One region of the Desulfovectis peckii genome, then DNA from elsewhere that is predicted to be linked to it. Evidence: riboswitches for the same ligand, from Rfam matches in the RefSeq annotation. Region 1 holds a riboswitch; each other region holds the start of a gene.
What was found. Region 1 has a riboswitch for molybdenum cofactor ahead of modA (molybdate ABC transporter substrate-binding protein). Riboswitches for the same ligand answer to the same signal wherever they lie in the genome.
Positions count from the first base shown of each region.

Region 2: another riboswitch for molybdenum cofactor. It lies ahead of pruA (L-glutamate gamma-semialdehyde dehydrogenase); the one in region 1 lies ahead of modA (molybdate ABC transporter substrate-binding protein).
Region 3: another riboswitch for molybdenum cofactor. It lies ahead of ACZ5NG_RS08935 (ABC transporter substrate-binding protein); the one in region 1 lies ahead of modA (molybdate ABC transporter substrate-binding protein).

Region 1 covers NZ_AP042409.1:1,294,440-1,305,370, reverse strand. The annotation lists gene ACZ5NG_RS06470 (hypothetical protein) at 213-338, shown strand; gene ACZ5NG_RS06465 (Crp/Fnr family transcriptional regulator) at 486-1,139, shown strand; gene ACZ5NG_RS06460 (hypothetical protein) at 1,387-1,683, shown strand; gene ACZ5NG_RS06455 (aryl-sulfate sulfotransferase) at 1,744-3,609, shown strand; gene ACZ5NG_RS06450 (NAD(P)/FAD-dependent oxidoreductase) at 3,800-4,711, shown strand; gene ACZ5NG_RS06445 (thioredoxin family protein) at 4,734-5,042, shown strand; gene ACZ5NG_RS06440 (amino acid permease) at 5,452-6,849, shown strand; gene ald (alanine dehydrogenase) at 7,112-8,251, shown strand; gene ACZ5NG_RS06430 (YmaF family protein) at 8,285-8,620, opposite strand; molybdenum cofactor riboswitch at 9,064-9,178, shown strand; gene modA (molybdate ABC transporter substrate-binding protein) at 9,317-10,138, shown strand; gene ACZ5NG_RS06420 (ABC transporter permease) at 10,119-10,886, shown strand; gene ACZ5NG_RS06415 (ABC transporter ATP-binding protein) at 10,879-10,931, shown strand, end outside.
Region 2 covers NZ_AP042409.1:1,905,376-1,916,306, forward strand. The annotation lists gene ACZ5NG_RS09425 (alkaline phosphatase family protein) at 1-889, opposite strand, end outside; gene ACZ5NG_RS09430 (substrate-binding domain-containing protein) at 1,295-2,263, shown strand; gene pruA (L-glutamate gamma-semialdehyde dehydrogenase) at 2,355-3,902, opposite strand; molybdenum cofactor riboswitch at 4,166-4,284, opposite strand; tRNA gene ACZ5NG_RS09440 (tRNA-Thr) at 4,599-4,673, opposite strand; gene ACZ5NG_RS09445 (5' nucleotidase, NT5C type) at 4,709-5,290, opposite strand; gene ACZ5NG_RS09450 (methylated-DNA--[protein]-cysteine S-methyltransferase) at 5,287-5,808, opposite strand; gene hypD (trans-4-hydroxy-L-proline dehydratase) at 5,872-8,229, opposite strand; gene ACZ5NG_RS09460 (glycyl-radical enzyme activating protein) at 8,235-9,110, opposite strand; gene ACZ5NG_RS09465 (DMT family transporter) at 9,121-10,029, opposite strand; gene cysK (cysteine synthase A) at 10,167-10,931, opposite strand, start outside.
Region 3 covers NZ_AP042409.1:1,798,800-1,809,730, reverse strand. The annotation lists gene sigI (RNA polymerase sigma-I factor) at 45-794, shown strand; gene ACZ5NG_RS08945 (anti-sigma factor domain-containing protein) at 798-2,003, shown strand; gene ACZ5NG_RS08940 (S-layer homology domain-containing protein) at 2,028-3,110, shown strand; molybdenum cofactor riboswitch at 3,840-3,956, shown strand; gene ACZ5NG_RS08935 (ABC transporter substrate-binding protein) at 4,052-4,936, shown strand; gene ACZ5NG_RS08930 (DUF1444 family protein) at 4,955-5,743, opposite strand; gene ACZ5NG_RS08925 (DVU0298 family protein) at 5,904-6,542, shown strand; gene ACZ5NG_RS08920 (cell wall hydrolase) at 6,642-7,385, shown strand; gene ACZ5NG_RS08915 (hypothetical protein) at 7,487-8,038, opposite strand; gene cls (cardiolipin synthase) at 8,330-9,772, shown strand; gene ACZ5NG_RS08905 (HAD family hydrolase) at 10,162-10,812, shown strand; gene ACZ5NG_RS08900 (SIR2 family protein) at 10,833-10,931, opposite strand, start outside.

The DNA.
Region 1 (10,931 bases):
TTTTTACTAAGAGGCTGAAGTTACCGCCAATCTTTAGTTTGTAGTAACTTTAGCCTTCTTCATTTTGACCGCCCCTCTAGTTATATTGTCTTACCCCAAAACATAAACAAATTAATATGAAAAATTTTTCACAAACCTATTGCCAAAAGATAGTTTTTGTGTTACCATGTGTGTAAAGAATATTGTATACAATATATCTGGGGGTGGCGCTGATGAGGTATCTACTTACTTGGGTGGAAGGAAACGACGTGTTTTACCGTTTTGTTAACTCGGAAAGTGAAATCGATAGAATATTGTATGAAGGAAGGAATTTGATAATAACCCCGCTGGATGATTAAAAATAAATACCCCGCCGAAAAACCCTGCTGCAGCTAAAGTAACAAATGCAGCAGTTTTTTTGTTTAATTTTCATAGCTGACTTTTGCAATGGCTTTCGATATAGTATATTTGTTAAGCGATAATTTTGGTATTTAAGGAGAGACGCCATGCAGGAGTTACTTAAACAACCCGGTGTTGTGCAATGTAATTTTAAAAAAGGTGATTACCTCATCCGCCAGGGGGAAGAAATTAAATACCTATATTATTTGCAAACCGGCAGCTGTTATCGGACAACCCTTAGCGAAAAAGGGGTCGAGCTTATTTTTTCAGTTAAAAAATCATCCCCCAACTTTATTCAGTCTTTGGTTGGGGTATTGGTGTTATACACAGACGGTGTCAGTATGAGTAACTTTATCGCCAAAAGTGATTGTAAGTGTTATCGGATTCCTACCCAAATATTTCTGCAATATGTAAATAACAATCCGGAAACTTTAAAAGAATTGTTAACCATGGCGATGAAAGAGCTGCGCGAACTGGCTAAGTCTTTTCTGGCCCGACAGGAGGGAAAAGTGGCCAACCGCTTGTGCGCACAGCTGCTAAACAATGCCCGCCTAACCGGCGGCAAATTGGTTGTCAGCAAAGAATACAGTAAAAATGCGGTACTGGCCCGCTTTTTAGGCATACATAAAGTTACCGTTGCCAAAATTATCAGAGTGTTAAAAGAGCAGGGGGTTATTACCAAAGAAGGACAAAACATAATCATCCTCGATGAAAAACGTTTAACCGCCTATGCTAATGCTGAAGAAATAATTGAATACTAGAGTGCTAGATAATTAGGGGCTGTTGCTTAATAAACCTTTAACCCTTGGGCAACAGCCCCTTTTTTGTTTCTTAATCTAAAATTAAAAAAATTCAAGAACGGTAGCATAGGTTATTAGTTTGCGAAATTCAACTTTGCTATTATGTGCATGAAGGAACTAGTACATAGTTTTAAACCCTCAAGTACCGGCAAAATCATGACAAACAGCATTTAACAAGCCGGTTGATTGTAAAAGGAGGTAGTTTTAAGTGAATAAAACCATTAGCGCAAATGTCCCTGCAAGCATCCCGTCAAAAAACATACTGTACTACTTTCACTGCCTGGTTGGCATTGCCCTAATGTTCGGTTTTGGCATGCTGCACCCCTTTGGCGGCATTACCCAGCTGGGTATGCAGGTGCTAGGCGTTTTTCTAGGCCTGATTTACATGTGGTCGTTTGTGTGGGTAGAACCTGCCGACATCATCAAATACGGGCTTACAATTATTCTCACTACCTTTACCATCTTCCTATTTGTAGGTCTGCCGCTGTCAAGGTTGATATTTTAGCCTTGACGCGGTTACTAAAATAAATGCCCAAAATTATAAATCATAAAGGAGGAAGTAGATATGTCAGTACTGTTTAAGGAGTTTAAGCACATTATCGATCAACAGTATGAGGCAGAACAAGCGTTTTTGGCCGAGTACCAACAAGGGGAGTATAGCTTCGAAAACCCATATGTGAAATTAAACCCCTACTTAATTGCTCCGCTCACTGCCTTGGTAATGTTTAAAACCGCGGAACCGACGAGCGTAAGCATTACCGTGAAAGGCAAAGAAAAAGCCGGAGACATCAGCTTTGACTTTCCGGAAGCCACTGAACACGTTATTCCGGTTTACGGCCTCTATGCCGATTATGCCAACCAAGTAGAGTTAAAATTGGCCAACGGTAAAAGCAAGGTGATAACCATTCAAACCGAACCGGCACCGGAGGACGTAAAACCCGTTACCAAGATCACCACTACACCGGAGTATTTCCAAGACAACATTATGTTCCTCAGCCCCACCTCAAAGGCCATGACAGCCGGTTATGACTACCGAGGCGACGTTCGCTGGTATGGCACACTGAACTTTGCCTTTGATATTAAAAGAGTGAGAAACGGTCGGCTGTTAATCGGCACTCACCGCCTGCTGATGCCGCCGTATCATACAACCGGTATTTACGAAATGGGCATGATTGGCAAAATCTACAAAGAATACCGCATACCCGGCGGCTACCACCACGACCAATTTGAAATGCCGGACGGCAATCTGCTAATCTGCACTCAAGATCCGAAGCGCGGTACTGTAGAAGACATGCTGGTTTTGGTGGATCGCAAAACCGGTGAAATTCTCAAAACTTGGGATTACCAAAAAATACTGCCGACAGATGTGGGCGGTTCCGGCAGCCAGGACGAACATGACTGGTTCCACAACAACGCTGTGTGGTACGATGAAAAAACTCACACCTTGACGTTATCCGGCCGTCACCAAGATGCCATCATCAATATTGACTACGATACCGGAAAACTAAACTGGATTATCGGTGACCCGGAAGGCTGGCCGCAGGAAATGGTAGACAAGTACTTCTTTAAACTGGTGGGCGACGGCGACTTTGACTGGCAGTATGAACAGCATGCCTGTGTCGTTCTGCCCGACGGCGACATTATGGCCTTTGACAACGGCCACTGGCGGGCAAAAGTTAAAGAAAAATACGTACCGGCCAAAGATAATTTCTCACGCGGCGTAAGATACAGAATTGATACCGACAAAATGGAAATTGAACAAGTGTGGCAGTACGGCAAGGAGAGGGGGGCGGAATTCTTCTCTACCTATATTTGCAACGTAGAATACTACGATGAAGGCCACTACCTGGTGCACTCCGGCGGTATCGGCACATTTGAGGGCGAACCTTGCAACATACCACCGGTACAATACCGCGGCGAAGACGAGAAAAAATTAGAGTTGCGTTCGGTAACAGTTGAGCTGAAAGATGACGAAGTAGTGTACGAAATGGAACTGCCGGCAAACTACTACCGGGCGGAAAAATTAAAACTGTACTGCAAAGAAGATGTATTGACATTTGGCAAAGGTGAACTTTTGGGCAGCCTAGGCGTAACCGAAGAATTCACCACCATTCCGGAATTAGAAAATGGCGGCGAAGTGCCCGACAAATACGAAGTAAAACTGGGCTTAGAAACAGACCGCTTGGTGTTTAAAGGAAAATTTGAAAAAGGCCAATTAGTCATGGTTTTACTGGAAGGGGACACCACTCACGCCTACTTTGTACCCACCACCAAGCGCCCGTTCTTGGCCATGTGCGTAGGCACCTTCTTAGATAACGACGAACGGTCGGTAGAATTCCCGATCAGCAAAGAAGACATCCCCGGCGAATACAAAGTATCGGTAATTATTGATGACTATAAATACGATACCGGGGTAACCGTTAAATTTTAATTAACCATTTAACTAAAAAAGGGTGCAGTGGGACCACTGCATCCTTTTTGAATAAACATAAAATTTATGTGTTCTTTTTAACTAGATTTTTATTACGGTAGTATAGGTTATAACAGCTGCATTTAACACAGTGATATATTTTAAGTGTGGGCAAGTTGACTTTTGCTGATATTTACTTGGGGGGATTAAAATGGCATACGATGTGGCAATTATTGGCGCGGGCCCGGCGGGTATGACGGCATCTATTTATGCTGCCAGAGCCAACCTTAACGTGTTGCTGCTAGATAAACTGGCTCCCGGCGGGCAAATAGTAAACACCTTTGAAATACAAAACTACACCGGCATGGGCACCGTTAACGGCGCCGAGCTGGCGATCAAAATGTATGAACATACGCAGGAACTGGGCGTGACCTTTGATTACGGCACCGTAACCGAGATTCAATGTGAAGGGGATATAAAGAAGATCATTTGCGAAGAAGGTCATACCTTTGAGGCAAAGGCAGTAATTATTGCTACCGGTACCAAGCCCAGAATGTTGGGCATCCCGAAAGAAGCGGACTTTGCCGGCACCAGCATTAGCTGGTGTGCGATATGTGACGGGGCCCAGTATCGGGACAAAAAGGTAATTGTCATTGGCGGCGGCAACTCGGCGGTAGAAGAAGCCATTTACTTAGCCGGTTTGGCCAAAGAAGTAATTGTGGTCACACTGTTTAACCTGACAGCTGATCCGTCTGCCTGTGAAAAATTAAGAGCACTGCCCAACGTAAAAATATACGAGTACTACGAAAACATTGAGTTTTTAGGTGATGATAAATTTGAAGGTTTAAGAGTAAAATCCACCAAAACCGGCGAAGAACTTGTTTTAGAGGCCGACGGTGCTTTTGAATACATTGGCTTAAAACCGACTTCCGAGCCCTTTAAAAATTTAGGCATTGTTAACGAACAGGGCTATATTGAAACCGATAAATATATGGCGACCAAAGTACCGGGCATTTACGCCGCCGGAGATATCATCGACAAACACTTAAGGCAAGTGATAACCGCTTGCAGTGACGGGGCCATTGCCGCCCAATCTGTGGCCAAATACGTGGAAATTTTTTAAAATAATGAGGGGAGAGATCAACATGCCGGCCACCATCAGAGAAATTAGCCAAAAGGAATTAGATGAAGCCATTAAAGAAGGTAAAGTATTGGTAGAATTCTATTCCAAAAGCTGCGGACCGTGTAAAATGCTTAGCTTTGTACTGAAAGACGTAGCCAAAGAGGTTGAAGGGGTAGAAATACTGACTTTAGACTTTGACGAAAACAAAAAAGCGGTAGAAAAATATAAGGTATCCGGTTACCCCACCATGATTGTTTTCAACAACGGTGAAGAAGTAACCCGGTTAAAAGGACTGCAACAAAAACCAAAAATAGTCGAAATGCTGAAGTAGTTAATAACAACCTGGAGTTCCCATGCCGAACTCGGGTTGTTATTTTTTTATACCGGTATATGTCTAAAATCCGGTTATTTAAATTTTAACTAGGAAATTGTGTAGCTTATTTTTAAATTACTCCAAAAAAGGGCTATTTTACCGAATAAGGCTAAAATTTAAGGCAATACATGGAAAATCAAAGCAATTTGAAGAAAATTCATAAAAAAACTTAATTATTTAACGCATATAATGAAATTATTTTGTCTCAGAGTTAATTTTGGGGGCTTGTCAAATGTAATGAAAATTACAAATTTCTAATTTTTATATTATAATTAATTTGTCTAAATTATAGAAAAATTGTTAAACAAAACATGAAAACAATTTTTCTAAGATGAAACAATTTTCTAACTAACTGGGGAGGTACAATATGGCAAGCAACAATGAAAGTTTGCGGCGAGGGTTGGAAGAACGACATATTCAATTAATTGCCATTGGCGGTGCAATCGGTGTAGGTTTGTTTTTAGGTTCGGCAAAAGCAATTCAAACTGCCGGACCGTCGATAGTGTTTTCTTATTTAATTGCCGGAATAGCTATTTTTCTGGTAATGCGGGCATTAGGTGAAATGGCTGTATCCAATCCGGTATCAGGTTCCTTTACTACTTATGCGTATAATTACTTAGGCCCGCTGGCGGGTTATGTAACCGGTTGGACATATTGGTTTATGTGGGTTGTAACCTGTATGGCTGAGATAACCGCAGCCGGTATCTATATGACATTTTGGTTCCCGGATACGCCGCAGTGGATGTGGGCATTACTGACTTTGGTGGTTATGACAACTGTCAACCTGATTAACGTGAAAGCTTTTGGTGAATTTGAGTTTTGGTTTGCTATGATTAAGGTAATAACCATTATAGCCATGATTTTGTTAGGCTTGGGAATAATTATTTTTGGTATTGGCAACAATGGTGTGCCTACCGGGATATCTAACCTTTGGTCCCATGAAGGTTTCTTCCCGAACGGAATTGGCGGTACTGTAAAGGCATTGGTAATGGTAGCCTTTGCATACTTAGGGGTAGAATTAATTGGTGTTACTGCCGGTGAAGCTAAAAACCCGGAAAAAGTAATTCCATCAGCAATTAATAAAGTTCCGGTGCGGATATTGATATTTTATGTTGGTGCATTGTTAGTAATGATGTCAATTTTCCCTTGGAACGAAGTAGGCACTCAAGGCAGCCCCTTTGTACTTACCTTTTCTAAAATCGGTATTAAATCAGCAGCCGGTATTATTAACTTTGTTGTGCTTACTGCAGCACTGTCTTCATGCAACAGCGGTATTTTCAGTAACGGACGGATGCTGTTTAACCTGGCTTTACAAGGTAAAGCACCGAAGTACATTGCTAAAACCAGCAGAAATTCGGTGCCGTATGTGGGCATAATTATTTCTTCGGCGCTGCTTTTAATTGGTGTGTTACTGAACTACGTTATGCCGGCTGAGGTTTTTGTATATGTAACCAGTGTAGCTACAATCGGGGCGATATATATTTGGTCGATAATATTAGTAGCGCAACTTAAATATCGCCAATCTCTTTCGGCTAAAGAAGCGGCAAAATTAACTTACAAAATGCCATTGTATCCGCTATCTAACTATTTAGCATTAGGCTTTATGGGTTTGGTGCTTGTAATGATGGCCTTTGACGAAGCTACCAAAATTGCATTAATTGTCGGTCCAATATGGTTTGCATTGATTGTCGGCAGCTACTATGCATTTGGATTTAATAAAGAAGATCAAAAAAGTAATGTAGCAGCACCTGAAAGCAATATTTAAAAAAAATAAAAAATATTTTATTAATAACAAAAAAGCTGAAGCATCACGAGCTGAAGTGAGTGTGCTTCAGCTTTTTTAGTCGGTCGTAGTTAGTGGACCGAAAACCGTCTCTAAATTTAATGCGCTAAAAAAAATTATCCAATCAATTTAATAAATTATACTGCGCCGGCTAATAATAAAAACGTGTTGGTACAATTATGAACCCGGCTACTTTTGACGGCTAGCTGCATGTTAAAAATAAATTAAAAGGAGTGTTTAAAAAATGATTATTGGTGTGCCTAAGGAAATAAAGGCCAATGAAAACCGGGTAGCTATTACTCCGGCCGGTGTTGATGCAATGGTTAAAGCCGGCCACCAAGTGGTTATCGAAACAAATGCCGGTGTGGGCAGTGGATTTTCTAACGAAGAATTTACTGCTGCCGGGGCAAAAATTTTAAACAGTGCGGCGGAAGTATATGAAGCAGCCGATATGATTATGAAGGTAAAAGAACCGCTGAAAGAGGAATATGATTTATTTAAAGAAGGTCAGGTGCTGTTTACATATCTACACCTTGCCCCTGAACCGGAATTAACCCAGGCATTGCTGAAAAAGCGGGTTGTTGGCATTGCTTACGAAACCGTTCAGCTGCCCGACGGGTCTCTGCCGCTGTTGTCGCCGATGAGTGAAGTGGCCGGCAGAATGTCTGTACAAATCGGTGCTTTCTTACTGCAAAAGCATTATGGCGGTGCGGGGGTTCTTTTAGCCGGTGTGCCCGGTGTACCTCCCGCTAAAGTTACCATTGTCGGTGGCGGTATAGTTGGCACCAATGCTATGAAAATGGCAGTAGGTTTAGGTGCAGAAGTTACCATTTTAGATATTAATATCAATCGCTTGCGCTATTTAGATGATGTTTTTGGCTCACGTATCAAAACTTTAGCCTCGAATAGTTATAATATTGCTCAAGCCGTTAAAGAAGCCGACTTATTAATTGGAGCAGTGTTGATCCCCGGGGCTCGGGCACCTAAACTGGTTACCGAAGAAATGGTTAAGACTATGAAACCGGGCTCTGTGATTGTAGATGTTGCTATTGACCAGGGAGGTTCAGTTGAAACTGTTGACCGAGTAACCACCCATACTAATCCTACTTTTACTAAATATGACGTCGTACATTACAGCGTGGCCAACATTCCGGGAGCGGTAGCCAGAACATCTACTTTTGCCCTGACCAATGTTACTATACCCTATGCTTTAAAACTGGCCAACATGGGCTACAAAGCGGCAATAGAACAGGATCTGGCCTTAGCCAAAGGGGTAAATACAATTGAAGGAAGAGTAACCTACAAGGCAGTTGCCGAAGCCTTAGGCTTAGAGTACACCCCGTTAAATGAAGTTACTGCGGTACCGGAAGGATTTAAAGGTTAAAAAAGGCAGCCTAAACAGGCTGCCTTTAATGTTTTAACCGCTTGTTATTAATTTGAAAGGCCTGCGTACTGTTAATAAAACAAAAAACCCCGAGAGAGCAACGGGAAAATACGCCTTTCGGCAGTCAAAGCTATGGCAGCTTTTGGAAAAAATTGAGGGAGGTGCTGTACGATGCAATTCACAGAGATTTTTGGCTGACATTTTACATGTTGTCCTTATTTCATGATAATGGCTATTCCGATACGGTATTGCCGGTCCCGTAACACCGGGGTACATATGACAGTGACCGTCGTTGCAGCTGGTAGTGCAGATATGGTCATGTACATGACGGGTTCGGTTATTGTTGTCATTATCCCTCCATAATTTGATTTTGTATACTTTATGAAGGGTGTTAAAAAGAGTTCATAAAATTTTAAACCGGCCTCTTTTTTATTGCCATTTTTGTTGCCGCTTTAACGTGAAAGCAGCCCCTTTATTTCAAACTAATTGTTATAATTAGTTAGTAAATTATGTAGCTCTATTTATGACCTGCCAAAAACACCGTCCCCATGGCAGGGAACTAGGTTGTTTTCGCCCTTTGAATAATTGCACATCCTTGTACTATCCAAATGAATGTTCTTAAGTTTCTTCATTGCAGGTATTTATAACTAATTGTTCCTTAGCAAATTAAAACAACATTTATATTAAATTAGTATTATTGCATTGCAACAATTAGTAAATATAACACATTATTAAGTTGTAAATAAAATAGTAAAATTGCCACGAATAAGGGCAGGAAATTATATATTAAAATCGAATTAGGAATAAACAATTGAAAAATATTACTCCGAGCCTGCTCGCCCTGGTATTTAGGGAGGTCAGGCCGATAGGGTATATTTGGTAACGAATATGCCTCCCAATGCGGAAAGGAGTTATTTAACCAATAGCTTTACCTAAAGCTATTGGTTTTAGATCCTTATGTCCGCATTTTATGCGGACATTTTTTTTAGGGTGGGCGTGTTTGGAGTGGAAAGGAGGTTAACTTTTAATAACTGTTCTTAAAAAGAAAATAGGGGGGTTAAGTTTATGAAAAAATTTGTATCTATATTAATGGCCTTATTATTAGTTTGTACATTGGTGGCTTGTGGTAGTTCGCAAGAAGCGGCGGAGCTTCCGGCAGAAGAAGGTCAAGAATCAAATGGTAATGATTTGCGGCAGTTTGAAGGCCAGGAGCTAAATCTGTTTGTGGCAGCCGGTATGAAGAAACCTATGGATGAAACTATCGCGGCTTTCCAAGAAGCAAGCGGAGCAAAAGTAAATGTAAACTATGGCCCTTCCGGCGGCTTATATACGCAAATTATACAGAATCAACCTTGTGACCTGTTTTATTCCGCCGACTGGTGCTACATCGAAATGGTGGAGGAAGAAGGTAAGTTAGAAAAAGGCAGTAAATTTTTAAGCGATAATTTAGTGTTGGTAGTATCTGCAAGCGGCAAAGAGAAAGTACAATGCATGGAAGATTTAACTAAGCCAGATGTTAGCATGGTTGTTGCCGATCGGCAGGCGCCAATTGGAGTTTATACTGACAATGCCTTACGTGAATTAGGCCTGATGAATAGATTAGGTGACAACATTAAAGCTTATCCCAACACAGTTAACCAGGTAGCAATTATGGTTAAAGAAGACCAAGTAGACGCCGGTATTATATATAGCAGTGTTGCTAATGGAAACAATTTAGAGCCGGTAGAAACAATTGACGAAAAATACTCCGGTAAGATTATTTTCGGTGCAGCCGTTATTAAAGGCGGGAAAACTGAATTGGCCGAAGCCTTTATGAATTTTGCCCAAGAAAATGTATCCAATTTTGAAAAATACGGGTGGAGGGCTTATGAACAAGACGCTAATTAACGCCGTATTTCTGCCCTTATTTTTTCTGCTGATTGTATTTCCGGTAATAGCCCTGGTAATAAACCTTGACATGCAGGGTATTCAGAAAACATTGGCAGACAGCTATTTTTGGAACAGTGTAAGGAACACCATTATCGCAGCAGCGCTATCTTCAGCCCTTGCTGTTGTAGTTGCCATTGGCTTTGCCTATTATTACCTGTTTCATCGGGATTCGTTAATTTACCGCATTGCAAATCTATTTAACGATTTACCCATTGCACTGCCCCATACTGTAGCAGGCTTAGCCTTGTTGCTGGCATTTGGCAGAAAAACTTTGGGTTTTATCGGTGAAACCGGAGCAGCCTTTACTTTGTTTGCGGTAATTTTAGCAATGTTTTTTGTATCTTACTCCCTGGCCGCGCGCACTTTGGTATCGGGTGTGGATCGGATGGACAGAGAGGTTATTGATGTCGCCCGTACGCTGGGAGACAACACTGCTCAAGCATATTTTCGTGTAGTTTTACCGATGATGGGCGAAGCACTTTTTTCCGGATATATTTTAGGATTCTCCCGGGCGATTAGTGAATTTGCCGCAGTTATTATGTTCGGAGGCAACTTGCCCGGTTCTACCCAGGTACTGGCATCCTATGTTTTCACCAAGGTAGAGGTAGGGGAACTGGATATGGCAGTAACTGCAGCCGTTTTCTGTGTTTTACTCTCGCTGTTAATTTTATCAGTTTTAAGTATTAGGAGGGTAAAACATGCTTAAACTGGAAGGTATTAAAAAGAGTTACGGTAAAGAACAGATATTGGC
Region 2 (10,931 bases), 610 kb from region 1:
CCTCACGGCACATAACTCCCTTTTCAAGCACCACAATTGGTTCCGCTGATTTCTTATTCTTAAATATTGCGACCTTATCATATATTCCGTCTTCATTGCGCAAAATTAACGCCGGATATCTTAACAAGCCACCTGAAAATAGTATGGTAAACTCTTTTGCCCCTTCCGGAGCATTTTCCCAACCGGTAGCTTCTTTAATAGGAGATTGCTGCATATCAATAGGAAGTTCTGTTGCCGCACTTTCTTTTTGACTCATTTTCAGAATTAATCTTTTTAGGTACTTCTGACTCCATTCGTCCATAGACTGCATATCTTCATCATTTTCAATTTTCATGTTTTCCACGACACATGGTGCTATGGCATCTGACGCACCTTGGGGAACGTATCTGAGCTCTTTTATATCAACACTTGCGCCTACTAAAAATTCTTTATCCACTGTCGCCACTGCCATTCCTACACTGCCGGGAGCAGTCCCGTCCACAACCATTAAATTAGGATTATCTGAAGTTGGAGGCCAAGAAGAACCCGGCCAATGCCAAACCAAAGTTTTTTTGCCCGCTTCAGCAAAAACATTCCACAGAGGCTCAGCACGACAATTTCTTGAATCCATATTGTATTCAATCGTATCCAAGCCCCGATCAGATGCTCTGTAAAAACCGGTAATACCATGTACATTGGCATAGCATCCTGTAGCTAAAGTTGTCCACATTGGAGGGGTCACTGTAGGATGAGCGCCTAACATGACTAAATCCTCTCTGCATGCCCCTCTTTCAATGTATTTTTTAACATTGGGCATTTTGCCCTCGTCCACATATTTGCGAGTAAGTCTCGGATCCATTCCGTCTACGCCCAGTATCAAAATTTTATTAGCTAGTGCTTTCCTTTGCATTTTTCAACCAGTACCTCCTTGTAGAAACTGAAAGGTTGCTGGTTACCGGTAACCGTTGAGTTAGTTTTTAGTGTTTTTATTACAAAAAATCTTAAAAAGTTATGTTTATCGATAAACAATATAAAATTTAAACATTTTGATTTGTTAACTTAATATTAATGTGATTGTTAGAACACTATCTATATCAGGATTGGAATGCAGATATTCGTTTTTGGAATATTTAAAAGTAACTTTCGTGGATAAACATCTTCCATCGGCTCACAAAAAACTAAACGACCTCTGCTTAAACAAAAGAAGTCCCTTGGTTTTTTATATAACTCTCCGTGCAGTTTCTCACCATTTTTGCATTGCGCCATATCATAATACATGAAAACATTTCCTTAACTGCATGGAGGTGCCTACATCATGTCTTCATCAGGCTGCCGTCGACCCATTAGATGTCCGTCAGGGTTTCAATGTCAATACACCGTTACTGCCGGAGATACCATGTATTGCATAGCTCGCCGCTTCGGTGTTAGCTTGGATGAATTAATTTGGGCAAATCCCCATATTCCGGATCCCTGCGAAATTTATCCCGGCGATCGGATATGTGTACCGTGCCGCCCGAAACATGAACTGCGACTAGCCACCACAACCAGCACAGTAGATACCGGGCTTTTGGATGTGTTAATTCCCCGATTTGAAAGGCAAACCGGTTGTTCCGTTACCGTTAGCTCAGTAGGTTCGGGATCGGCTATAGGAATGGGATCAAAGGGTGAGGTGGATGTGCTATTAACTCACTCACCTGAGCTGGAAAGAAGTTATGTGGAAAGAGGTTATTTCACCAACTACCAATTGGTAATGTATAATGATTTTATTATTGTTGGCCCGCCGGAAGATCCGGCAAACATCAGAAACATGGAAAGTGCCGCCAGCGCCTTGGCGCAAATAGCCCAACACGAGGCGACATTTGTATCCCGCGGGGATTACTCCGGTACCCATCTTAGAGAGCTCAACCTTTGGGAAAGAGCGGGGATAGAACCTGAAGGTGATTGGTATTTGCAGGCCAATGCCGGCATGGCGGAAACCCTTAAGCGGGCATCGGAAGAGGGGGGTTATACACTTTCAGATCGGGGCACTTATCTGGCTCAAAGACAAAATCTTGATTTAGAAATTTTAGTAGCCGGCGACCCATTGTTGTTAAATATTTATCATGTGATGCAAGTAAACCCGGAAAGGTTTGCCGACATCAATGCACAGTGTGCCGAAGCTTTTGTTCAGTTTATGGTGAATCCGCATACTCAACGAATAATCGGTAATTACGGTGTAGAAGAGTATGGTGAGCCTTTGTTTATCCCTGCCGCCGGCAAAGATATAGAAGATATCACGGGGTAGCAAACCAACCGGTAACTGTTCGATAAATAGTCGGGGCGCATCAGCACTACTTTTTAGTAGTTGGCGATGCGCCCCGGATACTAATATTTACTTAAAACTTTTCTGAAATAGCCTTAGCCTGTGTAAAGAGCAACAGGTAATCTCTGCCACCGGCTTTGGAATCGGTTCCGGACATTTTAAATCCGCCGAAAGGATGTACGCCCACCAAAGCACCGGTGCACTTGCGGTTGAAATAAAGGTTACCTACATGGAATTCACGTTTTGCTTTTTCCAGTTTTACGCGATCCCGTACATATACCGAACCGGTAAGCCCATACTCGGTGTTGTTAGCTATTTCTAAAGCCTGATCAAAATCTTTAGCCTTGATAAATGCCAGCACCGGCCCGAAAATTTCTTCTTGTGCTATTACCGCATCAGGCTGAATGTCAGCAAAGATAGTCGGCTGTACATAATAACCGCCCAAGCTTTCCAGTGTATCTCCACCTAGCAGAAGCTTGCCTTCCTTCTTACCAATTTCTATATATGACTTAATTTTATCCAGAGAAGCTTGATCAATCACCGGACCAACCGGATGATTTTCTGCAGCCTCCCCTACAGTTAATTTACTTGCCTTTTCAACTACCAGTTGAACTACCTTGTCGTATACGTCTTCTACTACAACTGCCCGGGAGCAGGCAGAACATTTCTGTCCTTGAAAACCAAAAGCAGAGGTTACAATGCCGGCAGCCGCTTCTTCTAAATCAGCACTGCTATCAACAATTATTGTGTCTTTACCGCCCATTTCGGCGATCACGCGCTTAATATGGTACTGACCTTTAACGGTTTTAGCGGCCAATTCATTAATTCTTAATCCTACTTCTTTAGAACCGGTGAAATTAATAAAGTTTACTTTGGGATGACTTACCAGGTAATCACCAATGACCCCGCCGCTTCCCGGCAGATAGTTTACTACACCGTCAGGTAAGCCTGCTTCCTTTAAAATGTCCATGAAGATCGCCGCAATTACCGGTGTATTGCTGGCGGGTTTTAGTACTACTGTGTTTCCGGCCACAACAGCTGACGCCGTCATCCCGGCCATAATCGCCAACGGGAAGTTCCAAGGCGGAATAATCGCACCTACGCCTAAGGGAATGTATACCAGTTCATTTTGTTCCCCCGGAATTGCCACCAACGGTTGGGGTTCTGCCAAACGCAACATCTGCCGGCCGTAAAACTCTAAAAAGTCAATCGCTTCGGCTGTATCTGCATCAGCCTCCGCCCAGTTTTTGCCTGATTCATAAACCAGCCAAGCGGAAAGTTCATTTTTTCTCCGCCGCATGATGGCAGCAGCCTTAAACAGCATACCTGCTCTCACTTCAGGACTAACCTTCGACCACATGCCAAAGGCATTTTCAGCACTGTTTATGGCTTGTTCCGCCAACTCAACCGTTGCTTTGCCAACGTAACCAACAACCTGATCCTTCCGGGACGGGTTAATGGATGTAATTTTTTCTTCTGTTTCAATTTCTTTGCCGTTAATGACAATCGGATAATATTGTCCTAGTTTAGACTCTACTAATTTCAATGCTGACTTAAATTCATCTGCAACTGACGGATCATTAAAATTTTGAAAGGGTTCGTTTTTAAACTCTATCATCATTTTACTGTCACCTCGAATAACTAAATTTTAAATTAGCAGATTAAGCTAAAAGATTTTGTTGATACTGATCAAAATTCCTATATCTCCGTTCAGAAAAATCGCCGGTACTCTTTTAAGTGTTTTTTAAATCAATTCAGTCTCCAAAACCTGCACGTAAGATCAAAAAGTTTCCTGATATAAACAACGTCACCTGCCTTTCTCAAGAAAAAGGGGTTGGTCAGTACCCCCTTGAAAAGGACAGCACTAACCAACCCCTATCCCATTGGGAAGGCAAATGCTCTCCTTTTCAAACACGGAAGGCTAACCGGTTTCCCAGTTAACCCTATCGGCCAAAAACCATAGCATAAGCCTTAGGTAATTTGGCTCGGAGAGAAGTTTTTGATTATACTTCTGAAAATAACAGAAAAGCTGAAACCAAAATCCAATATTGGCGGTTTCAAGCTTGGCGGGTCACGAAATATAGTATTCTACAGTTAGCTTTAATAATCCTTTTTTCTTTAAAATGCAAGACATTTCAAAAAAACGCAAGTGCAGTATAACTAAAAAATGGCCTTGAGTGTTTGGTTACACCTTCAAAAGCGGCCGATATTGCAACAAAAGGTTTGCGGGGTAAAACGCCTAAAAAGCCAGATTGTCACGGGATTGTCACAGCTAAAAAAATGGGTTCCGGCAAAACGCCGGAACCCTTGATATACTTGGAGCCGAAGAAGGGATTTGAACCCTCGACCTACGCATTACGAGTGCGTTGCTCTACCGCTGAGCTACTTCGGCAGTTATCAGCAGATTATATTTTAAACTTTAATGTTTTATATGTCAAGGGATAGCGTGTTTATACTTTGAAAGCCACAGGTAATGGTTTGATATACTTCCCGCCAGCTGCTACAGCGCGGACCAACCCACGGCGAATGTTTATTGTGTGGAGCATTAAACAAAATTACCTTAAATCCGGCTGCTGACAGCTGCAGGGCATTATGGTAGTTATCCTCAATGATAACATCTACAGCCAGTTTTTGACAGATCGCCACTTTATCATGGCTGTTTAACAAGTGCAAGCCATGATAGGGCAGTTGATATTTTTTCAGCCAAGCAGCGGTAAGCTCTTTAAGCCGCGGATTGCGGGCAGTAATAATGTGAATTTGATGCTCACCGGCCAACTGCTGCAAATATTTATCGGCTTCTTTAATTAACGGCGCTTTGGTGATAATTTCCGCCTCTGCCTCACTCATTAAACTGATAAATTGTTTGCGGGTAATTGGAAAGGTCTTGGTGACATCATACTGCCTGATATCCTCAAGGGTTATGTTTTTACCGGTATATTTGTTTAAACAATCAACTAATAAAGGTAAGTTGTCACAAATTGTGCCGTCTAAGTCGCATCCGATAATCATCTTTTTATTGTTACTCCTTCTATTTTAAGCAGTTTTTCTTTCCAAGCCGGGCTAGCGCCAAAACCGCCTAAACTGCCGTCTTGTTTAATTACCCGATGACAAGGAAGCACCAGTAATACACGGTTTCTGGCTAACGTATTACCTACTGCCCGACTGGCATTAGGACGGCCGATCATCTCCGCTACTTGTTTATACGAACGGGTTTGACCATAAGGAATTTTTTGAATAGCTTGCAGTACCTGCCGCTGAAAAGGTGTCGCCCAGGTAAGATCAACGGGAAAGTTAAAATGGCACTTGTCACCGGCAAAGTAGCGGTTCAGCTGGACTGTCAGCTCATTAATTAAGCTGTTAACGTTATCACTTTCTGAAAGGTCTTCAGGATTTAGCTGCAGGTAATCTATCAGTGTCACCATTGCTTGAGCAGGCTGAGCAAAAGGTAATGTCAAAGCAGACAGCCCAATATCCGACCAAGCAACGCCGATCCAACCGGATGTCAGTTTAATTAGCTGATATTTCATGGCAGTAATCCCTCTGTAAGAAAGTTAGTGGGCGGTGCGGTAACCGCCCCATAAAACGATTGTTTAAAAGGTTGTATGTTCCGTACGGGCGATAATTTCATCCTGCAGTGCTTTGCTTAAGTCGCAGAAATAGTCGCTGTAGCCTGCTACCCGCACAATTAAATCCCGGTATTTTTCCGGATTGGCTTGCGCATCCCGCAGTGTTTCCGCACTAACCACATTAAATTGAATATGGTGGCCGTCCAGGTTAAAGTATGCGCGCACCAAATGGGCAAGATTATCAATACCTTCGTCGCTCTGCAGTAACTGCGGCGTAAATTTCTGGTTTAACAAAGTGCCGCCGGTACGTAAGTGATCAATTTTAGAAGCGGATTTCAACACGGCGGTTGGCCCCCGCCGATCTGCGCCTTGTACCGGAGAAATCCCTTCAGAAAGGGGCTGCCATGCCCTGCGCCCATCCGGGGTTGCCCCCAGTACGGAGCCAAAGTAAACGTGGCAGGTAGTGGGCAAAAGGTTAATGCGATAAACACCGCCTTTGGTATTTTTGCGCCCGTTTACTGCGTTATAAAAAGCTTCAAAGGCCATGCGTAACACGTCATCGGCATAGTCATCGTCATTGCCGTATTTAGGTGTTTTATTTACCAGAGTTAAGCGCAGTTTTTCATTATCGGCAAAATTGTTGCTCAGAGCTGATAACAGCTCCGCCATGGTTATATTTTTTTGATCATAAACATGGTATTTTATAGCAGTTAAGCTGTCGGTTAAACTGCCCAATCCCACACCTTGAATGTAAGTAGTGTCATAACGGGCACCGCCGGCGTTGTAATCTTTACCTTTAGCAATGCAGTCATCAATTACTATGGATAAAAAGGGAGCAGGCATAATATCGGCATAAAGCCGTTCAATAATGTTGTTTCCTTTTATCTTGATATCAACAAAGTGCTGCAGCTGCTTTTCAAAGGCGGAAAACAGTTCTTCAAAACTGTTAAAGCTCTCAGGAATACCGGTTTCTAAGCCGATTTTTTTACCGGTACGGGGATCAATGCCGTTATTTAACGTAATTTCTAAAATTTTAACCAAGTTAAGGTAGCCGGTTAAAATGTAGCTTTCCTTGCCAAAAGCACCTGTTTCCACACAGCCGCTGGTGCCGCCGTTGCGTGCGTCAATAATGGATTTTCCCTGACGCAACAGTTCTTGCACTACCGCATCGGCATTAAATATTGACGGCTGCCCCCAACCTTTTCTGATAATGCGCAGCGCCCGTTTTAAAAATTTATCGGGATTCTTTTTGCTCAGTTGAATGTTGGAGCTGGGCTGCAGCAAGCGCATTTCATCAATGACATCCAAAATCAAGTAAGTAACATCGTTAACCCCGTCTGAACCGTCTGCTTTCAGTCCGCCGGTGTTGATATTGGCAAAATCGGTGTACGTGCCGCTTTCTTCAGCTGTTACCCCTACTTTGGGCGGAGCAGGCTGGTTGTTAAATTTGATCCAAAAACACTGCAACAGTTCTTTAGCTTTCTCTTCAGTCAGTGTACCATCGGCCAGCCCTTGTTTATAAAACGGATAAAGATGCTGATCTAAGCGTCCGGGATTGAAGGAATCCCAAGTGTTAAGCTCGGTAATTACGCCAATATGCACAAACCAGTAGGCCTGCAGTGCTTCCCAAAAATTGCGGGGGGGATTAGCCGGTACGTGATCACATATTTCGGCAATTTGCTCCAACTCTTTTTTACGGTTTAAATCAGTTTCCCTGGCTGCCAACTGCCGAGCCAATTCAGCATGCCGCTTAGCAAAAGTAATAATGGCATCGGCACAAATTTGCATTGCTTTAAGTTGTTGCTCTTTGTAATAAGCTTCCGGATCATTCAAATAATCCAGGTTATCCAAAGCGGCTTGAATGTCTTTTTTAAAGTCTAAAAATCCTTTGCGGTAAATCTTATCGTCCAGCACAGTGTGGCCGGGCGCCCTTTGTTCCATAAATTCGGTAAAAATACCGCTTTCATAAGCTGCATGCCATTCCGGCGGCAGTTCCTTAAAAATAATATCCCGCATGGATTTGCCGCGCCAATAGGGAATTATTTCTTTTTCGTAAAGTTCGTATACTTCTTTATCCACGGTATAACTGATTTTCTCTCGGTTGTTTAAAACATCCAAATCTTTTAAACTGTGACAGCACAGCTCGGGATAAGTAGGTACCGCTTTGGGAGCCGGTCCCCGCTCACCGACAATTAATTCACCCTCATTAATACAAATGGCTTTGTTTTCCATCAGATATTTAAAGGCCAGCGCTCGTTTGATGGGTGCTGATTCATAACCGCAGTTACGGTAAAATTCAGTGATCAGCTTTGCCCGTTCGCCGGAAATATACGGTTTTGTTTCCAAACTGCGTCTTCTTAATTCCGCCACTCTTTCATTCATACGCTTTAGCCTCCAATCTTTGTTGTTAAACCAAACTTCTGTAATTGATTAGCTAAAACAGCCATATATGCTGCCGTTGGCTCTTTAAGGTCCGGAAGTAGGTATGTTCTGTTTAACCGTCGATATTTGTCGGTTCCCGCCCGATGGTAGGGCAAAAGGTGAACTTCATTTAGTTTGAGTGAAGTTAACAGTTCGCCGATATCATTGATATTTTTTTGATCATCGTTTATGCCCGGAATAATCGGCACGCGGGCAATAATACGCGCCTGGTTTTCAGCCAGCATTTTTAAGTTCTCTATAATCATCCGGTTAGACACACCGGTATATTTTCTATGAGCGGCATCATCCATCAGTTTTAAATCATAAAGAAACAAATCTACCAGAGAGCTAAGGCGCAGCAATGTCTCCGGCCGCGCATAGCCGGTAGTTTCCAATGCCGTGTGAATTTCCCTCTGTCGGCAGACTTTTAGCATGGCCTCTAAAAAATCAGGCTGCATCAGCGGTTCACCGCCGGAAAAAGTAACCCCGCCGCCGGATTGCCGGTAAAAAACCATATCTTTTTCAATCTCGTGCAGTGTTTCTTCTATTGACATTGTTCTGCCAACCAGCACTCTGGCCTCAGCTGGACAAACTTCTGCACATTTCCCACATTGGGTACAGTTTTCCGGATGGGCCATTGCTTGGAATTGACAGGCTTTTTGACATTCGCCGCAGCCAATGCAACGGTTCGGCCAAAGCATTATTTCCGGTTTTAGCGCTTGTCCCTCGGGATTGTGACACCACCAGCAATTTAACGGACACCCTTTTAAGAAAACGGTAGTACGTATTCCCGGCCCGTCGTGTACAGAGTATTTCATGATGTCAAAGATACATCCAGTCATTAAACAGCGATCACCTAACCTTTTGGGAATTTGTTGCTTCGTCTTGGGCCTCTGAAACGGTAAAGATATACAAACCCAAAATAATTACCGCACCGCCCAGCAACTGGAGCATTGTCGGTACTTCGGCAAAGAAAATGTAGGCTAAAACAGTGGCCCCAATCGGTTCACCGAGAATGCTTACTGAAACCACCGCCGCCTGTACATAACGCAGTGCCCAGTTGAAAACGGTGTGGCCAAATATTGTCGGCACAACAGCCAGAGCTAAAAACCAAACCCAGGTAATGGGCTCGTAAGGATAAAGCGGTTGACTTAAGGCCAAGCTTAAGGCCAAAAGTGTGAACGCAGAAGCACCATACACTAACGTTACATATGAAAATAATGATAAGCGGGCGCGCAAGCGGCGGCCGATTAAAACATAACCGGCTTCAAAAATTGCGCCGGCAAAAGCCAGCAAGTCACCCCACAGGGCTTTTCCGCCCAATTGAAAATCATTAATGCCAATTATTATGCTGCCGGCAATTGCCATGCCGGCACCAAGCACACCTTTTTTGCCGATTTTTTCTTGAAAGAGAATTAAAGCCCCAATAATAACAAACAGCGGATGCATGGAAACCAGTACGGTGGAACTGGCCACCGTAGTGTAGTTAAGGGAAGTAATCCATACTGCAAAGTGCAACGCCAAAAACACCCCGGACAATGCCGCCAGCAGGAAGTCTTTGGCTTTCATCTGCCTTATTTCCTGCCTGCCGGTAAGATATGCCGCCGGCAGCAGTAACAATACGGTAAAAGCTAAACGATAAAAGGCAATAATTAACGGTGGAGCGTCGGCAAACTTAGTAAATATCGAAGAAAATGAAGCTGCCAATACTCCTAAAAAAATCGCTAAAAAAGGGTTTACAATCGGTTTAGTATCTTGCATCTCGCCGTCCTCGTCTTTTAATCATCCAGTTAGTTAAAACTATTCTACACCTTTTTGTGGTTTTCCTTTCCGGGTTAAACTAAAGAAGTGACCGGCCATCTGTCTGCACCTTACCAACTGAAAGGAAATTCGGCTAACTACAGTTGAAACAATTCGGTAGAAAGGTAACGTTCACCCGTATCGGGCAGCAGTACCACTACCAATTTGCCTTTGTTTTCCGTGCGCTTTGCTACTTCTAAAGCTGCAAATGCCGCCGCCCCGGAAGAGATGCCCACCAGCAAGCCTTCCTTGTTAGCCAGCATGCGGGCTGTTTCTATTGCTTGATTACTTGGAACTTGAAATATTTCGTCGACTAATTCCAAGTCAAAAACATAGGGTACAAAGCCGGCACCAATACCTTGGATTTTATGTGCTCCGGGAGCGTTACCGGACAAAACCGCAGACTCTGCAGGCTCAACGGCCACAACTTGTACTGTCGGCTTTCTTTGTTTCAGTACTTTCGCCACACCGGTAATTGTGCCGCCGGTACCTACGCCGGCAACAAAAATATCAATTTTTCCATCGGTATCCTGCCAAATTTCTTCGGCAGTAGTAGCTACATGGGCGGCCGGATTGGCCGGATTGGCAAACTGCTGGGGAATAAAGCTTTTAGGGTACTTTGCCGCTAACTCTTCCGCTTTGGCAACCGCCCCGCTCATACCCTGTGCTCCGGGAGTGAGTACAATTTCCGCACCATAGGCTTTAAGTAATTTACGCCTTTCAACACTCATTGTTTCCGGCATGGTTAATATCAGGCGGTAACCTTTGATTACACAAACCATCGCCAATCCAATGCCGGTATTTCCGCTTGTCGGTTCAATGATTACGGTATCTTTATCTATTAAACCTTGTTTTTCCGCCTC
Region 3 (10,931 bases), 500 kb from region 1:
AAAGAGTTTTAAAAAGGGGTTGGGGGCTCTAAGGAGTGTAACACTTGATTTCGCAAGAGAGAGTGCTGGTAGAAAAGCTAAAATGCGCAAAAGAGGGAGACCTTGAAGCGCGCAATCAAGTGATCAGTGCAAGTAAACCGTTTGTTTTCAATGTAGTGAGTTCCTTTTGTCAGCGAAAATTAGAATGGGGTCGCGATGATGAACTTTCTATTGGTTTAATTGCATTAGATGAGGCGATAGACCGCTATCATCCGGATAGACAAATTCCGTTTTTAGCTTATGCGCGCATAGTTATTAAAAGCCGGCTAAAAGATTATTTTCGTCAAGAATCAAAGCACGACGGTGCTGTTCCTTTAGAGGAAGCTACAGCTGCTGACGGAACCGAGTATCATCAAAGCTTGGCAGAGGCAGCACATTCTTGGGATAACTATATTCAACAAACGGCGGAACGAGAAAGACGAGAAGAGGTTATAGAGTTTGGCCGCTTGTTAAACCAATTTGGCTTAGATTACCAAGCACTGGTTGCTGCATCCCCGAAACACCGCGACACGCGGGAAAACTTAATTCGGGTTGCCTGGCAGTTAAGCCGAGATCCGCAGTTAATTAATCAACTGTTGGAGAAAAAACGGCTGCCGATGGCAGAACTGGTGCGACAAACCGGCGTGAAAAGAAAAACCTTGGAGCGGGGCAGAAGATATATCATTGCCCTGGCCATACTCTTTTATTATAAAGAGAGATTTATCTACATGTATTCTTATCTTAAACTAACTGACTGGGGAAGGGGTGAGGGCTAAAAAATGGCTGTGGTTAAAGGCATGTTGGTGGAAAAAAATGGCAGGCGGGGCGTTTTAATGACACCAAGCGGGCAGTTTGTCAAAGTGCTGCTGCCAAATACCGCTGTGGAATTAGGCACTGAAATTGAGGGGAAAGTTTGGCGCTTGCCCCATTTAGGGCGAACAATGCTTGCCGCCGCAGTAGTTATGTTGGTGCTGTTAGTCCCGGCCCACTTTTACCTTTTGCCTGCACAGGCAGTGGCTTATGTGGCTTTAGACATCAACCCCAGTATTGAGTTGGGCATAGATAAGAACATGATCATCACTGAAACCCGAGGTTTAGACACCGCCGGTAAAAAATTGGTTGCCGAAGTAAATGTTCAAGGCGTTGAATTGTCCGAGGCGATTTCTAAGTTGGTGGCCCGGGCAATTAGCGAAGGTTATATCAGCACCGAGCAGGATAATGTAGTGTTATCTACCCTTACTGTTACTGATCAAAAACAGGCGGCAGAAATAGATAAAGCAAAAATAAAGCAAATGATCAGCCGGCCGATTGAAAACAACCGGCTACCTGTTCGGGTGGTGATTGAAGAGATTGACAGCGCAAGCCGTGAAGAAGCGCAGAAGGCCGGCTTATCCACCGGTAAGTATCTTTTATATAAAAAAGCCCGTGAAGAAGGCTTAGAGGTAACAATAGATGAAGTGCGCCAAAGTGCCATCTGGCAGCTTGAACGGCAGAAAGACTTTCGTACCGAGCAATTGTTGAGAGATATGCCTCCGGGACAGGCAAAAGTCGGTGATCGGGGGTTAACCGCAAAAACTTTTGACCGGCAAAAGAACCTGCCTTATGGGCTTACCATGGATAATCACCCTGCTAAACCTGAGAAAAGGGATTTGCAAAATGTTAACCACTTTGAGCGGTCCAAACAGATAAAAGCTCATAAATCGCCGGACGAAAAGAAAAAACAGCAAATAGCTGAAGAAAAGCAGCAAAAGACATTGGAAAAATGGCAAAAAGCTGAAGAAAAGCAACATAAGGTTTTGGAAAAACAGCAGAAAGCTGAAGAAAAGAAGCAGAAAACTTTAGAAAAATGGCAGAAAACAGAAGAAAAGCACAAAAAGACTTTAGAAAAACAGCAGAAAACTGAAAAAAAGAAGCAGAAATCTTTGGACAATAAAAGTAGTAGTTCGCGAAGTGATAAGCGAAAAAGCAGAGAGGGAAGTTACTAAATAATGTTTAGGGAGGTAAAATTAATGGGCAGAAAGTTTACTTTAATAGTAGTATTAACGTTGGTAATGTCCCTTTTGGCATCCAGTGTGGCATTTGCAGATCCGCCGAGCTGGGTAGTGCATAAGCAAATAGAAAAGAAAGTGCATAAACTTAAAGATATTACCCCGGATTATTGGGCCTACCATGAAGTGCAAAAAATGATTAATTTGGGAATTATCGGCGGTTACAGCGACGGTACCTTTAAACCCAATAACCATGTAACCAGAGAGCAATTTGCCAAACTGTTGGTACTTTCGATGGGTTTGAAATCGGAAGGCAACTATAACCAAACCTTTGTAGACGTACCAAAAAGCAATATGTTTTTCAACAACATTGAAACCGCTAAAGAGTACTTAACCGGATTTCGCTATAACGGAAAATTGTACTTTTACCCTAAGGACAAAGCGGTACGTGAAGATGTTACCGTAGCCATTGTCAAGGCTAAAGGTTTAGATTTAGTGAGCGAAAGAGCAGCCGATAAAATTCTTGCTAAGTATAAAGATGCGGATAAAGTATCAAAAAATTTGCGAGTTTATGTCGCTACCGCTGTAGATGCCGGTCTGCTTGGCGGTTACAAGGACAGAGGCAAGTGGTATCTTGGTCCTCAAGACCCGCTCAAACGGGTAGAGGCAGTACTGCTTCTTTACAGAGCATGTGACGGTTTTGAAAAAGTTGTCATTGAAGAAGACGACGACCCGGTAAAGGTAATTATTGAAGAGGATGAAGATAAGGAAGAATTGACAGTAAAAAGATTAATCCCGAAAGACGGCCAAAATGATGTCGATGTTGAATTAGACCAACTGTTGGTGCAGTTTAACATGAATATCTATGCGGTTAAAGACATGGATGACGTTTTAAAGGGTATTACTGTTTACAATCAAACTACCGATGAAGAGTTAGATATAGATGAAGTAAAAATTGACGGTAACAAGTTGATTATTGAATTAGATGATGAATTAGAATATGACTGCGACTACGAAGTGGAAATTGCCGACGACATTATTGAAGACAAAGAGGGTAATAATTTTGACGGTTTTAGCTGGCAGTTTAGCACAAGTAAGAAGTAACAAAGCAGGGGTGAAGCTTGAATAAAAGTTCAAGCTTCACCCCATTTTTTTATATTTCGTATAAAAAGTTTTGCAGCGGGCATAATACTTACCGGGTTCATAATGGCTGAGCCAAGACTGTCGTAGGGTTTTAAATTAAAGCTCTGCGTATGGTCGGCCAAAGGTTGATATTGGGTCCTGTTTTGGCTCAATATTAGCCGGCGGGAAGATCGTTTAATGTGTCGGCAGGCTGTATTGCAGTCTTAAAACGATTGCCTTACGGTCACAAGGCATGTTAACCGGTCGAGCTGAGATCGGCCCAGGTGCCGAGCAGTTTGGTGCTGGTGCTGAACTGCGCGGAGGTCTGTTTTGGTCGCCAGATCTCTCCAGGCTTCTTAGGTACCTTTGCCGGTTGAGACAAAGGTTACTGTATGTTTTGTAACGGTCTTCTGCAGCCGCCAGGTTGCCTTAGGCTGTGTAGAGATGTGCAGTAGCTGTAGCGCAGGTCATTATGGGCTCACCACAAAAAGGGCGTGTCGAAAGCTACCTTTTAACGGTTGCGACACGCCCTTCCCTTTTACTTAATGACATTTAAACTTCCATGCCTGTTATATGCAGGCGTCACTGTCTACTGCATTTATCGCTGTAGGTTTTCCCGATTGTCGTTATTGGATACCCAATTGTCTGATTGTTTAAAATTTTGGCAGGAATTTCATAGATTAACTAGAATAACCTAAATAGCTAAAAAAGATAATAATAATGCTCCGAGCCTGATAACCTAAGGGTAACTAAGGTTTTCAGGCCGATAGGGCATACTGGGAAACCGGTGTGCCTCCCGGTGTGGAAAGGAGGGATGGTCTTTCTCGGCATAACATGACCAAATCCTTGTACAGCGGGTTTGGTCGTTTTAAATTTATGCTTCTTGGGGGATAATAACCATATTCATTTAGGAGGGTGAAATGATGAAAAAACTGTTATCAGTGTTTACCGCCATTATGTTGGTAATGTTCTTATTCGGCTGTCAAGCTCAAGAGCCTGCCGAACAAGAGGAGCAAGCACAAGATACACCGGCAAAGGAAGAAGTAATTTTAGCAACCACCACCAGTACCCAAGACAGCGGCTTGTTGGATGTTTTAGAGCCGATGTTTGAAGAACAAACCGGTTACAACCTGAAAATTGTGGCAGTAGGTACCGGTAAAGCCCTTTCTATGGGTGAAGAAGGCGAAGCTGATGTTCTTTTAACCCACGCTCCCGAAGCGGAAAAACCGTTGGTAGATAATGAAACGGTAGTCAATTACCAATTGATCATGCATAACGACTTTATAATTGTTGGTCCGGCAGATGATCCGGCCGGTATTAAGGGAACCGCATCAGCAACGGAAGCTTTCAAAGCCATTGCTGAAAGTGAAAGCATATTTGTCTCCCGCGGTGATGATTCCGGCACCCATAAGAAAGAATTATCCATTTGGGAAGCAGCCGGAATAGAGCCTGCCGGTCAATGGTACCAGGAAACCGGTAGCGGAATGGGTGATACTTTGGTAGTAGCCAACCAAAAATCGGCTTACACACTTACCGACCGGGCTACATACCTGGCTCACAAAGATGATTCGGACTTAGAAATTATGGTAGAAGGTGCCGGGGAACTGTTGAACATTTACCACGTAATGCAAGTTAACCCCGACAAATATGAAAAAGTTAACGCTGAAGGCGCCAAAGCTTTTGTAGATTTTATGGTTTCAGAAGAAGTGCAAAATGTAATTGCTGAATTTGGCGTAGACAAATACGGAGAGCCGCTGTTCTTCCCTGACGCCGGCAAAACAATGGAAGAAGTTATGGCAGGTAAATAATTTAAAGACGGTGCGGATTTATTCCGCACCGTCATATTTTATCAGCCTGCCGGCTGCCAGTTTATAAATTGTCTTGCTTACCGGATAAGTACTGTTAATAAAATGCGAATGCCCCAGCATTTTAATGCGGTTATACACCGCTTGATCGCGGTGAGCAAATACCATCAATAAATCCCGCGAAGGAATCATCACTAACACATCTTCTCCTAATAAATCTTCAATGCCGGCAAATTTTTTTTGCAGCAACAGCAACCGCGTTGAATCATAAGAATCCCAGTACTTGTAGCCTAATATGCCGCGTTTTTTATCCAGCACTAAAAGCGGTTTATCCATATCCCGGTAAAAATTTTTACGTGCCAGCTTATCTAACTCTTCAATATCCATTTGCATATCGGTTAACAGCGGTTTTTCAATAAAAAAGAAACGTAAACCTTGATCATAAACGTAAATCATCTGCAGCTCTTCAGCCAGCGAAAGGGACACAAAATTATGGTGAAAATCATTGGCTCCTACCACCAAAGGGTAAACGCGCTCTTTATTGTTCAATATATCTTCGGCATTAACACTTCTGCCCCTTGATAAATCTTCAATAAACGGCTGCATAACCTCCTCTAAATACTTATTGCGTACATCCGGCGGACAGTTAAGATAATTTTCATAAATACTGCCCAAATGAAGATCTATCCAGTAGTTTTTGCGTTCTATATGTAATGAGAAATTTTCTGTTGGGGTAATGATCGTGTCGGACAAAGCATTTTTTACTATTTCTGATATCCTTTGAACAAGGCCTTCTCGACTGAGCGTCATACATAACACCTCGGAATATTGTATGTTTAATAATATGCGTAGCCGATATTAGTTTATTAATCAGGTTTTAAGATATATGGTTTATAATATTTAAAATGATAACTGATTTTACTGCGTCTATTCCAAAACGCATGTTAAAATTTGCAGGGGGTGCAAATCTTTGCCTAATAAACAGAAAGTTTTAACCTTGGTAAGCGTCCGAAACCACCGAGCATTGGTGGCGCTGGCTGAAGAAAACAGCAGTAAGGTCATTCGCCACATAGTGCGGCTTACATACAGCAGTGACGATTTTCTGCACTGGCGGGCCATAGAAGCCTTAGGTGTTGTATGTGCTGCTATTGCCGATAAAGATCCGGAAAGGGTGCTCAATGTTATCCGCCGGTTTATCTGGTCAATGAGTGATGAATCGGGGGCCAACTGCCGGTCGGCACCGGCGGCTGTTGCCGAAATAATATTTAACCGGCCGGATTTATATGCTGATTTTGCACCCATCATGATTAACGCTGCTTTAGATGAAGAACTGTTTCAAAAAGGAATGCTGTGGGGTATCGGTCGGCTGGCAGGGAAGATTTCATGCCTGTATGATATAGTACCTAAGATTGAAAAATTCCTGCAGCACAGTAACCCTGAGCTTCGAGGATATGCCGCCTGGGCGTTGGGACAAATCGGTGCTGACGGTGCAGTTAAACAACTGGAAATGCTAAAGGATGATCCGCAGGTAATAAAAATTTACCTGCAAGGGGAACTGCAACAAAAAACCGTGGGCGAATTGGCTAATAATGCTATATTAGCTAAATAATTGGCCGGTCAACCAGTATTTACAGCTTACCTTAACAGTGAATATGTCTTATAATAATATTGCCAATCAAGAGGACTAACTGGGTAGAAAGGAAAGAAGATGAATCGCAAGGTAAAGATTACAGCATTAGTCAGTCTTCCCATATTGGTAGTGTGTCTTTTTACTCTATTACTTAACATTCCCAATAACCAAAATGAAAAAAACCAACCCAACCTGGTAATTAACGAACTAACTGAAGAACAACAAAAAACAAAACAAAAGGCAAAAGACGTAAAAGAAGAAAAAGAAGCGAAAACCGAAAAACAGCAAGAGAAAGAAACCACTGAACAACCAAAGAAAGAAGCAACAGAAAAAATTGAATATCAAAGCACGGAAAATCAAACAGAAGCCGTGCAAGTGGCTGCTGCACAAACTACAAGCACAGCTGTGGAAACTGCCCGCAGGACAAGCTATCAGCCGGCAAACCGCGGTTTAAGCCGCGATGATATCTATTGGCTGGCGAGAATTATTGAGGCTGAGGCCGGGGGCGAACCTTTTATCGGTAAGGTTGCCGTGGGCAATGTTATTCTTAACCGGGTTAATCACAGCCAATTTCCCAACACTGTTTATGGGGTAATATTTGACAAGCAGTACGGGTATACGCAGTTTTCACCGGTAATTGACGGTACTATCTACAACACCCCCAGTGCGGAAAGCATGCGGGCGGCAGAAGCGGCAGCCAACGGACAAAGGCCGGTTGGTTCGGCACTATACTTCTTAAATCCCAGTAAGTCCCAAAACTTTTGGATTCCGAACAACCGGCAGTACATGACCACTATTGGTGGGCACAACTTTTATTATTAAACATGAGGGCGTGTAGCAAAACTATTTTAGTAGTTAGCGACACGCCCTACATTTTATTTTGGCACGAGCGCTTGCTTGTGTCTGCAGTCCTTTGTTTGTTATCATTCCACAGTTAAATCCCGTTTAATTACCTGCACACCGGGCATTGCCTTGCCGTTATCCCCCAAAATGATGTAATAAAACCCCTTTTCCTCATATGCCTGCAAAAAGTTGCGATAAGCGTCTTTATAAATCCCGCTGTAAACCATGGTAGCTTGCTGCTCAAAGTACTTTTTATCTTTGTTAAACTCAAAAAAAGTGCTTGGTAAGCTTTTTTGCACGTTTTTGATAGTTTTTTCATCGGCATGTTCTAAAATTTCATCTAAGGTAGATTTACTGACAATACTGATGGTGATAATTTTTTTGACTTTTTTTATAGATACCGTGAGCTCTTTGTCCTCACCCATAACTTCGGTAGGTTCGCCGAAAAACATGGGATACTCATTTGTTATCGGTTGTAAAGTAGGCTTAATTAATTCAAAAACAGCTGCCGTTCTTAATAAGCTGTCAAAATCAATGTGATCAAGCATCATAGTGGCGTAATCTTCACCGTCTATATTAGATGTACCAATCCCGATTTTAAGCACATATTCTTTATTAGGGCTTTGTTTCATTATTTTTCCTCCTGTTTTTTTTTGACTTAAATATTATACCAAAAGTTTGAGCACTTTTAAGGTCAATGTAAAATACCGCCAAGGTTTTTAACTTTTTATTGATAAGCTTTTGTGGTAAATTTAAATATTTTGCCGTATTAATGATAATATTTGTAAGTGCATATATATGGTTTTATTTTAAAAAAGCAGTATAATTAATGTTGATCCTTTTATAACAATACCAAATACAAATCAAGAAACTACTACGGGGAATGTTTTTTAAAAGCATAAATATGAGGTGTGCTTAATGCTATGGAGTTATTAAATTATTTGTATGCCATTTTGATTGTACTAAACATTATTTTTGCCATAGCCATTATATTTTTTGAAAGAAAAAACGTTAACGCTACCTGGACATGGCTAATGGTACTGTTATTTTTACCGGTTTTGGGTTTTATACTGTACCTGCTGCTGGGTAAAAAATTTGGCCGGCGAAAACTATACAAATTGCGCAGCGAAGAAATCGTAGCGATCGAAAACACCATTCAACAACAGAGAAAACAGCTTAAGAAGGGGGAAATAAATTACAAAGACCCGCTGGTAAAAAACTATCAAAAAATTATCCACCTTAACTTAACAAGCAGCCAGGCCCTTTTTACTCAGGATAACGAAATAGAGATTTATACCACCGGCCAGGAGAAATTTGACGCCTTGTTCCACTGTATCAGAAATGCCAAGCACCATATCCACTTACAGTATTATATTGTCAGAAATGACCGTTTGGGGAATCAGATAATTAGATTGCTGGCCGCTAAAGCTAAAGAAGGGGTACAGGTAAGGCTGTTATACGATGACATAGGCTCTTTAGGCATTAAAAAAGCTCTTCGTCCGTTAATCGCAGCCGGAGGAGAGACCGCTGCTTTTTTTCCGTCAAAAATTCCCTATCTCAACATCCGCTTAAACTACCGCAACCACCGCAAATTGGCAATTATTGACGGAAAAGTAGGTTTTATCGGTGGCTTTAACATCGGCGACGAATATTTGGGGCTGGATAAGCGGATGGGCTTTTGGCGGGACACCCATATTAAAATTACCGGCAGTGCCGTTAACGACATGCAGCTTAGGTTTATCTTAGATTGGAACTTGGCGGCGGAAAATAAAATAAAATTCCATTCCGACTATTTCCCGACAATTGCCGGTCGCGGCAATATCGGCATTCAAATTGTTGCCAGCGGACCGGATTCCGAACTGGAGCAGATAAAAAACGATTATATAACCATGATATATGCCGCTAAAAAAAGAGTTTACATTCAAACCCCGTATTTTGTACCGGATGAAACCATGCTGACGGCACTGAAAAGCGCGGCGATGTCCGGCATTGACGTGCGGGTGATGATCCCCAGCAGGCCGGATTACGAATTTGTTTACCGGGCAACCTTTTATTACATCGGCGAATTACTAAAGTACGGCATAAAGTGTTACTTGTACGAAGCCGGCTTTATGCATGCCAAAACAATGGTGGTAGACGGTAAAATTGCTTCCGTCGGCAGTGCCAACTTTGATTTCCGCAGCTTTCAATACAACTTTGAAGTTAACGCCATAATTTATGACACCCAAACCGCCAAAAAGTTAGAAGACATCTTTTTAGCGGATGTGGAGCAAAGCCGGGAAATAACCCTGGAGGCATACAATGAACGGTCGGTAATGATTAAGATAAAAGAATCAGTTGCCCGCCTTTTGGCTCCCATATTATAACAGTTGGGAAGTTGGAAAATAGGTTAGTTAGTTGTAAGGGGTATATGGGCGGGGTTTCATCCTACCTGTGTTCGTAAATGTCACATTCCGTGCAGGCGCCAAGGCATTTATCGGAGCAAACGATTAGCCGGCTAATTCAAAGAGCGACGCCGCCGAAGGATTAGCGCCGAGGACTGTTTGAGCGTCAGCGAGTTCCGCAGGCGCCCGGAGGCGGCGGAGCTCGTTCAATTATAAGGCCGGCGTGTTTGCGTAGATAAATGCCTTGGCGCTACCACAGTCCTGTTTACTGCAACATATCTCACTTGCACTTATTACAAGCACTTTTTGCCTTACACCCTTATTTATGTTATACTGAACTTTGATTTTAAAAATGGCAGGTTGAGTAAAATATGAGAATTGATACCGTACTTTTTGATTTGGATGGCACATTGGTTGATTCTATACCCTTAATCCGTTCAACTTTCAAGCGAGTTTTTGAAGAAATGAATATACCTTGGGGAAACGATGACGTGATGAGCTGGGTAGGCCGTTCACTGAAAGATACCGGTACACATTTTGTGGGGGAAGAAAGAGAGCCGGAATTTTTTAAACTTTATCAGCACTATTACGCTTTAGAGCACGATCGCCATACCCGGTGCTACCCCGGTACCGTAGAAATGCTGGAAAGGCTGAAAAAACAAGGCTTTACCCTGGGCGTGGTTACTTCCAAAAGTACCGCGGTTGCCCAAAGAAGCATTGACTATTTAAAGCTAAATCAATACATAAGTTTATTGATCGGTGCCCAGGATGTTACCAGGCATAAGCCCCAGCCGGATCCGATTTTGGCCGCGCTGAAAAAATTAAACCGTCAGCCTGAGCAAACTGTATACATCGGCGATACACCCTTTGACATTATGGCGGCCAAAGGGGCCAAAACTAAATCGATTGGCGTAACCTGGGGCATTGCCGACCGAAAAACCATGGAAAACCACCGGCCGGATGCCATTATAGACAACTGGGACGAACTGGATGATACCATTGCCCTTCTTAGCAATGGTTAACCCTTAAACGGCTAAACAAATCATTCTTTGACGCGAATGTATAACTCGTGCAGAAAATCTACAATATCCTGCTCGGGGTTATCTGAGTTTAGGCAAATTATACGCATTCCTTTCTTCCC